DNA from 2 places in the Paraburkholderia sp. BR10882 genome. Region 2 is predicted to be linked to the other one. Evidence: riboswitches for the same ligand, from Rfam matches in the RefSeq annotation. Region 2 holds a riboswitch; the other holds the start of a gene.
The links. Region 2 has a riboswitch for cobalamin ahead of AB3X99_RS23355 (TonB-dependent receptor). Riboswitches for the same ligand answer to the same signal wherever they lie in the genome.

Region 1 (4,192 bases), on a different contig from region 2:
CGGATCGGCGCGCGTAGACGCAAGCCCATGTTGATGCGTTAGCAAGGACATGAAGCCCACGTTTTCACTCACGCGTTCGCTCGCGCTCGCGTGCGCCGCCACGGCGGCGTTCACGCTTTCCGGCTGCGACGATCGCCAGTTCGATGCCATGCTCGATACCATCCGGCAGGGATTCAAGGCGTTCTTCGATTCCGTGAAGCCCGACGCGCTGCTGCTCAAGGGCCTCACGCCAGGCGTTTCCACGCTCGAGCAGGTGCGCGAGCAAATGGGCAAGCCCGAGACCGAGCGCGTGTTCGACGACGGCTCGCGCCGCCTCGAATATCCGCGCGGCCCGCAGGGCCTCAAGACCTGGATGGTCGACATCGGTCCGAACGGGCGGCTCGTGGCCATTACTCAGGCGCTTACTGCGGAAAACTTCGCGAAGATCCGCGTCGGCATGAGTGAGGACGAGGTCCGGCGATTGCTCGGTAAACCCGGGCAAGTGGCCGGCTACCGCTTGAAGAAGGAGACGGTGTGGAGCTGGAAGTGGCTGGAAGGGGGCGTGACGCCCGAAGCGTATTTCAATGTGCATTTCGGACCGGACGGGCGGGTCACGACGACCTCGCGCTCGGACGTGATCCGCGGTCGCTGACTGCGTTGACTCAGTCGACCCAGGGCCACGCAAGGAGGCGCGCATGATGAACCGGCGACGGCCCAAGCGTGTCGGACTCGTGCTCGGCGGTGGCGCTGCGCGCGGCTGGGCGCATATCGGCGCGATTCGCGCGCTCGAGGAAGCGGGCATCAAGCCCGACGTGGTATGCGGTACGTCGATTGGCGCGCTCGTCGGCGCGGTGTACGCGAACGGCGATCTCGACTGGCTTGAAGACTGGGTAGGCAAGCTGACCTGGCAGACAGTGGTGCGCCTGCTCGACTTGCGTTTTTCGGGCGGGCTGCTCGGCGGGCGCAAAGTGATCGACCTGTTTGCGCACCAGTTCAACGGCCGCTCGATCGATGACCTGAGGCTGCCGTTCACGGCGGTTGCTACCGAACTCGACACGGGACGCGAAGTCTGGCTGCGCGAAGGCGGCGTGGTGGACGCCGTGCGCGCTTCGATCGCGATTCCCGGCATCTTCACGCCGATCTGGCATGACGGCGTGTGGCTCGTGGATGGCGGACTGAGCAACCCCGTGCCGGTATCCGCCGCGCGTGCGATGCGCGCCGACACCGTGATCGCCATCGACCTCAATCACGACATTCTCAACGGCCGCGACCTGGGCGGTGCGATCGACACGATGCCGCGCGAGCTGCCCGTGGAGGCGAGCGACGCGGCCACGGCGGCATCGGCCGCCGTGGCGGCCAGCGGCGGCGCCAATGGTGCCGAAAACAGCGAAGCGGGGCCCGAACCGCTCCTGCGCCGCAATGGCAAGCGCTTTCCGCGCTGGCTGCAGCCTGCAGGCCCCGGCGCGGCTGGCGGTCCGGACGTGCGCGTGGCGCCGCCGCCTAGCACGCGTGCGCCTTCCGTGTTGAGTTCGGTGGCCCAGAGCATCGACATCATGCAGGTGCGCATTACGCGCAGCCGCCTGGCAGGCGAGCCCGCCGACGTGCTGATCCAGCCGCGCCTGGGCGGCATGGGGATTTTCGACTTTCATCGCGCCGCGCCCGCCATCGAGGAAGGGCGCGCAGCCGTGCAGTACATGATGCCGGCCATCAAGGCACAGCTGGGGCTGGACTAGAGCGCTTCTGGCTACCGATCCAGAATGCCGGCGACGGCGAGGGCAGGGCGGTAGCGCCGTTCCGGTCCTCACTTCACGCCGCGAGCCAAACCCAGCCGTGCTCTGTGCGGCGTAGGGCCGTCACGGAAAGCGGCGCGATTTCGATCGAGCGAAACCCCGCCGACGGCGCGCCCAGCGCGTGAAGAATCGCCGCCCGGATCACGCTCGCGTGCGTGAAGGCGACCACGTTGTGCCCCGAGTCGGGCACCGCATCGAGCCAGGCGCCGACGCGCGTGCGGACATCGTCGAACGATTCGCCGCCGCCTGGCGGCCGAAAGCCCGGATCGCGCGTCCAGGCCGCAAGGGCCTCGGGCGCTTCACGCGCGAGATCCGTCAGGCGCTGGCCTTGCCATGCACCGAAGGCGGCTTCGGCGAGCGCTTCAGCTGGCGTTGCCCCGGCGAAGCCTGCCGCGCGTGCGCTCGCGCAGGCGATCGCGGCGGGACTCGTGAGCGCGCGCGGCGCCTCGCCATTGCGATTACCACCGGCCAGCCCCGCGTGCCAGCGCTCGCGCCAGGCGGCAAGCGCCTCGAGTGCGCGCGCGTCGAGCGCTGCTTCGGCGTCTTCACCCGCAACAGGCACTTCAGGCACGTGCGGGAACGTGCCCGAGCGCAGCGCAGCGTTCGCCGCATGGCTCACCAGCCAGACTGTCGTCGACATGCTTTTCCTTATGCTTCACTACTCTTTGGCTGACATCCGGGCCGCGGCCGGCCGCCGCAGCGCGTAGAATACAGGCTCCACGACACGCGGAAGCCGGTGCAAGTCCGGCGCGGTCGCGCCACTGTAACTGCTTGCCGTCGAAAACATCGAAGCAACGGAAGTCAGACCTGCGCGTCGTGAACCACTCTTTCAACGACTAGCGGGGCGCGTAACCCCAGGAGAAGTCAGCATGTCCGAAACCTCATTCCCCTTGCAGCACGCCCCGGCCGCGCCGGCGCCCATTGCGCTGCGAGACATCCTGCCCTGGGCGATCTTCGGCGGCCTGATGCTGCTGCTGGCCCTGTACTTCGTGGGCGCCGAGCAGGGCGCCACGTCGATCTTCCCGGGCATGTACGTCCACGAGTTCGTTCACGACGGCCGCCATCTGCTCGGCTTCCCCTGCCACTGACCGGGAGCTGACCATGGTTGGCAAGTTGCTGGTGCGCGGCATGCTCGCAGGCATCGCCGCGGGACTTCTCACGTTCGGCTTCGCGAAGATCGCGGGCGAGCCCCAAATCGATCAGGCGATCTCCTTCGAGGAGAAGGCCGACGCCGCGAAGGGCGAAGCGCCCGAGCCCGAAATCGTCAGCCGCAAGACCCAGGCGAGCGTCGGTCTCTTCACGGGCGTGATGGTCTATGGCGCGTCGATCGGCGGACTCTTTGCGCTCGTCTTCGCGTATGCCAATGGTCGCGTGGGGCGTCTTTCGCCGCGCGCGCTCTCGGCCTGGCTCGCGCTCGCGGCGTTCGTCGCGATCTACCTGGTGCCGAACATCAAGTATCCGGCGAATCCGCCCTCGGTCGGCGACCCGGAGACGATCGGCTATCGCACCGGGCTCTTTTTCCTGATGATCGCGATCTCGATCGCCGTGTCGGTGTTCTCGCTCAAGGTGCGCGCCGCGTTCGTGCCGCGCCTTGGCCTCTGGAACGCTTCGGTCGTGGCGCTCGTGCTGTTCGTCGTCGTGATCGGCGCGATCCAGCTCGCGTTGCCGACGATCAACGAAGTGCCCGCCGCGTTCCCGGCCGTGCTGCTGTGGAAGTTCCGCACGGTGTCGATCGGCATGCAGTTCATTCTCTGGACGACGATCGGTCTGCTGTTCGGCGCGCTCGCCGAAAAGCTGCTCGGCGTGAACGCCCGTACCGGCAGCGCACGCGGCACGCAAACGCGCGCCGCATAAGCTCCGCCGGGGCCGCAGTGCGCACATCGCGCGCCTATCGAAAAAGCGACCCCAAACTTGCGTAAATGCCCCGCGCGCCTCGCGTGCCGGGGCATTTTTTTTCGCCTTTCAAAAGCATCGCGCCCGCGGCTGTGCGGGCCTGATCCGCACGCGCCGACGCGTCGCGCGGCAATGCTGCACTGCAATATCCGCGCCGCACGAGTTTGAGCAATCCATTTTGCACTGAGACGATCCGCGCCAGTTCATCGGTTTCAGCGGCGCCCACGTGCCGCGCGAGGCCGCCCGAAACGACAAAACAACTTTGTTCCGGAGACGCGCGTGATCCTTTACGGCTTTGGCCCGGTGCTGCTCGCCGGCACGATCCAGACCATCGAACTTTCGCTCCTCTCGCTCGGCGTGGCCGTGCTGCTCGGTCTGGCTGGCGCGGCGGCCAAGCTCTCGTTCAACCGGCCGCTCGCCGCCGTGGCGACCGCCTACACGACGCTGATCCGCTCGGTGCCCGACCTCGTGCTGATGCTGCTGCTCTTCTACAGCATCCAGATCGGCGTGAACGAAGCCACCGACGCGCT
Region 2 (4,192 bases):
TTGACGGTGGCGGGCAAGTACACGCAGCTCGACGGCACGACGCTCGAACTCGATATCGACGGCAACGGCGGCGGACGCCTGCGTGTGGGCGGCCAGCTCACGGTGGCGGGCGGCACGCTGCATGTGAAGTTCGTGAACGGCTATACGCCGAAAGTGGGCGACACGATCGACGTGATCGACGGCAACGGCGCATCGGTGAAATTCGCGACCGTCACTGTCGATGGCTTCAAGGCCACGCCCGTTTATTCTTCGACCGGCGTTTCGGTGAAGCTCTCGGCTTCGTGACGTAGCCACGCAGTATAAAGGCCCCGAATCGCAACGGTTCGGGGCCTTTTTTACGCATCAGAAGCGATGCCGGATGCCCGCGGCCACGAGCACCTGGTTGCGGCCGCCCGACGGGTCGCAGGTGTTGATCATCGCAAGCGCACCGGACGACGCGCGCTGATAGATCGCCTCGGTATAAACGTCCGTGCGTTTGGACAGTTGATAGCCGGCCTGCAGCGCGCCTTGATGCCAATGCGCGGAGGTCGTGCCCGTGTAGGCATACATGCCCGCGAGCGAGAACGCGGGCGTCACCTGCGATAGCGCATTCACTTCGTAATTGCTGAATGCGATCGAAGGCAAGGGCGCGCCGCCGTCGGCCTCGCTGACACCGGTATGAATGGAACGCGACCAGGCCGCGCCAAGCGTGACGTCGCCCAGCGCGTAGCTCATGCCCGCGCCGATGATGTCTTCGCGCTGCACCGCGACCTCGGTCGGCACGAGGCCCGCACCCGGCAGCACCGACGTCTCGTACGCACCCACCGAAGAGGCGCCGCGGCCGTTGATGTGCATCCACGCCACGCCTGCGCTGAACGGGCCGCCTTCGTAATGGACGCCGAAGCCGTAAGCGCGATTTTGCGCGAAGCGCCCCGCCTCGTTCGAAAACGCGTACATCGCGCCGGCGCTGAAACCACCGTACGTTGCGCTCGCGTACTTCACGGCGTTCGAGGCGAGCCACGAATTGTTGGCGTTGTCGTTGTCGAACGGATGCGCGAATGCCGTGCCGCCCGCGCCGCCCGTTAGCGTGAACGGGGCGAAGTAGTCGTGCATCGTGTCGTACTGGCGGCCTAGCGTGATCGTGCCGAGTCGTTCGGATTGCAGACCAACGTAGAACGGATGGTCGTTGAAGGCTTCGCCAGAGGTGGCCGAGAAGCCGCGCTCGAGGCGAAAGATCGCGGCGTTGCCGCCGCCGAGGTCCTCAGTGCCCTGCAGGCCCCAGAAGCTGCCGTCGACAAGACCCGAGCCTGCACGATATTGGGTGCGGCCGCCAACGTCGCTGACATAGTCGACGCTCGCGTCCATCTCACCGTACAACGTGACCTGCTGCGCCGAGGCGCCAGCGCCGGTGAATGCCAATGCCGTCCCACCCAGGACGGCGAGAATGTTCTTGTTCATGAGTCATCTTGTTTGTGTAGGTGGGATTGTGTGGACGAGCGCCGTCCGCCCCCGCTCGATGCGGCGAGGACGTAGCGAGGTCTGATTTCTGGCTCGATTGACAGCCGGTCACAGTGGCGCGACCGCGCCGGATTCTCACTGGCTTCCCTGCTGCGTTTCGCTTGTGCAGCGCCTACGCGCGAAAAACAGCCGCAAGGATAGCGTAAGTTGCGGGAGCAGCCAAACCGGGTGTTTTTGCCACACGACGCTCGTCAAAGGTTGACGCACCGAATGCGCGGCCCTTACCCTTGCGCCCTGATGGTTCCCGGCGACGGGATCAAAAGGGAACGCAGTGCAAGACTGCGGCTGCCCCCGCAACTGTAAGCGGCGAGTCCATGCCAGAGAAGGCCACTGGGAAACCGGGAAGGCCGGCTGCGGATGTCGACCCGCGAGCCAGGAGACCTGCCATCAACCGAGTCCAGCAGCCGCAGCGGGCGGGGATCCCCGATGCGCAAGCACCGCCCGCGTGGCGATCGCCCGTTGCACGGACAGCCCGTATTTCAGGAGCTGTTTCCAGCCATCGCATCATGAAGTTTCGCCAATTCGTATTGACTTCCGCCGCGCTCGCCTGGGCGTGGCAAACCGCGCATGCCGCCGACGCCGCCGACGCCGCCGACGCCGCCAATGCATCGTCCGCCCAGGCGCGGCAGCAAGCCGGCGGCGACACCACGCTGCCCAATATCCTCGTCGTGGGCGACGCGCAGCATCTGCCACAATCGTTCGATCAGCGCTACGCAACCACCCAGGTGCTTACGCGCCAGGACCTCGAACGCGTGTTCCCCGTCGACCCCAGCATCGCGCAGGCGCTCGCCACGCTGCCGGGTGTCACCGTCTCGCAGACCGGCGGCCCAGGGTCGTACACGGGGGTGAGCATTCGCGGCTCGTCGGCCGACCAGGTGGCCGTGTTCATCGACGGCATACGCATAGGCTCCGTCACCACGGGCACGGCTGAATGGGCCGATCTGGCGACTGCCTCGTTCGACCGCGTCGAGGTGATCTCGGGCCCCGCGGCCGCCTCGTTCGGCGCGGACGCCATGGGCGGCGTCGTGCAGCTCTTCACGCGCCATGCGTCGAACCAGCCGAACCAGACCACCGTCTCGTTCGGCGGCGGCTCGAACAAGACCTTTGACACGCAGGTGCGCACCTCGGGCACAATCCCATCGACAGGACCGCTTTCCGCACTGAGCGGCCTCACCTACTCGCTGGGCCTGCACGACTACAACACGGCGGGCATCGACGCGACGCAGCCCGGGGCCTACGGCCACGAAGACGGCCGCAATCCATACCACGCGCAGAACCTCGACGCGCGCCTTGGCTACGCGCACGACAACTGGTCGATCTCGACCTTCGCGCTCTACCACCGCTCCGATCTCTCCTACGACAACGCGGGAGGCAACGACCGGCAGCGCGACACGCAGCTCACGACCGGTCTCGCGTTCCACCTCGACATCACGCCGACCACGCAGTTCGACCAGTCGGTGGGCTACGCGACGGACCGTCAGTTCCTCTATTCGAACGACCCGACGATCCCGACCGACGAAATCGACTCGACGCGCTTTTCCACCTCCACGTCGATCACGCATCAGGAAAGAGGCCATACGCTCTTCGGCATGCCGCTCGACGGCGAGACCAAACTCGCCTACGACTACACCCGCGAGCTGGCGTTCCTGCCGGTGGATGTGCCGGGCGGCCTGCCCGCGCGCAACGATTCGGCCGTGTCGATGCATCAGTCGACCACGCTCGGACCCGTCACGCTGTTTCTGGCGGGGCGGCACGAAATCGTGCAGGGGCAATCGGTGAATACGGGCAACGTCGCGCTCTCGTGGGCCATCACGCCGGTCTACACGGCGCGCGTTTCGTACGGCAATGCGTTCCGCCTGCCGACGTTCAACGACCTCTACTATCCGGGCTACTCGAATCCCAACCTGCTGCCCGAGCGCAGCGACTCGGTCGAAGCCGCGCTCGATGCCACCACGTCCATCGGCACGTTCACGGCGGCCGTGTACGACACGCGCGTGCACGATCTCATCACGTACAACTCGCAGACCTTCCTGCCCGTGAACGTGGGCCGCGCGCACATTCAGGGTCTCGACCTCTCGTACAAGGGCACGCTCGGCCAGTACACGCCGGTGAGCCTCACGGTGGGGATTCTGAATCCGCAGGACGTGACCGACCAGACCTGGCTCAATCGCCGCCCGCGCCAGACGGTGAGCCTGAGCGTGGATCACACGTGGGACGAGTTCCAGCTCCACGCGCTCAGCACCGGCGTTTCGCTGCTGTATAACGGCTCGACGTTCGACGACCAGCTCAACACGATCTACCTTCCCTCGTGGACGACGGTGAGCCTGCGCGCGTCGTACAAGGTCAATGCGCATCTCGCGCTATCGGCCACGCTGGCGAACGTGTTCAACCGGCAGTACGTGACCGCCTACGGGTACAACACGCTGGGGCGCACGGCGTTTGGCAAGGTGACCTATACGTTCTGAGCGTTGCGTGCGAGCGGGTGCGTTCAAGCGTTTCGCGCGCCCGCTCGCCTAGCCCTCGCGCTTCGGACGCCGCACCGCGCGAATCTTCCCACTGTTCCCGCCGCCGCAGAAAAACTGCTCGCCGCCATCGGACTCCAGCCCCGAAACGGCGGTGCCGGGCGGCATGTCGAGCTGTTCCAGCACTTCGCCCGTGCCCGGATCGATACGCCGCAAATCGCTCTCGTCGCCTT

Region 1: it holds a riboswitch for cobalamin, as region 2 does, so the genes downstream of both, AB3X99_RS03460 (CbtB domain-containing protein) here and AB3X99_RS23355 (TonB-dependent receptor) in region 2, are expected to answer to the same signal.

What each region holds. Positions count from the first base shown of each region.
Region 1 covers NZ_JBFPKP010000001.1:746,335-750,526, forward strand. The annotation lists gene AB3X99_RS03445 (hypothetical protein) at 50-631, shown strand; gene AB3X99_RS03450 (patatin-like phospholipase family protein) at 675-1,712, shown strand; gene AB3X99_RS03455 (histidine phosphatase family protein) at 1,786-2,409, opposite strand; cobalamin riboswitch at 2,454-2,599, shown strand; gene AB3X99_RS03460 (CbtB domain-containing protein) at 2,639-2,857, shown strand; gene AB3X99_RS03465 (CbtA family protein) at 2,871-3,623, shown strand; gene AB3X99_RS03470 (ABC transporter permease) at 3,942-4,192, shown strand, end outside.
Region 2 covers NZ_JBFPKP010000009.1:182,601-186,792, forward strand. The annotation lists gene AB3X99_RS23345 (phosphatase PAP2 family protein) at 1-285, shown strand, start outside; gene AB3X99_RS23350 (porin) at 343-1,437, opposite strand; cobalamin riboswitch at 1,494-1,628, opposite strand; cobalamin riboswitch at 1,719-1,901, shown strand; gene AB3X99_RS23355 (TonB-dependent receptor) at 2,004-3,962, shown strand; gene AB3X99_RS23360 (glutamine cyclotransferase) at 4,011-4,192, opposite strand, start outside.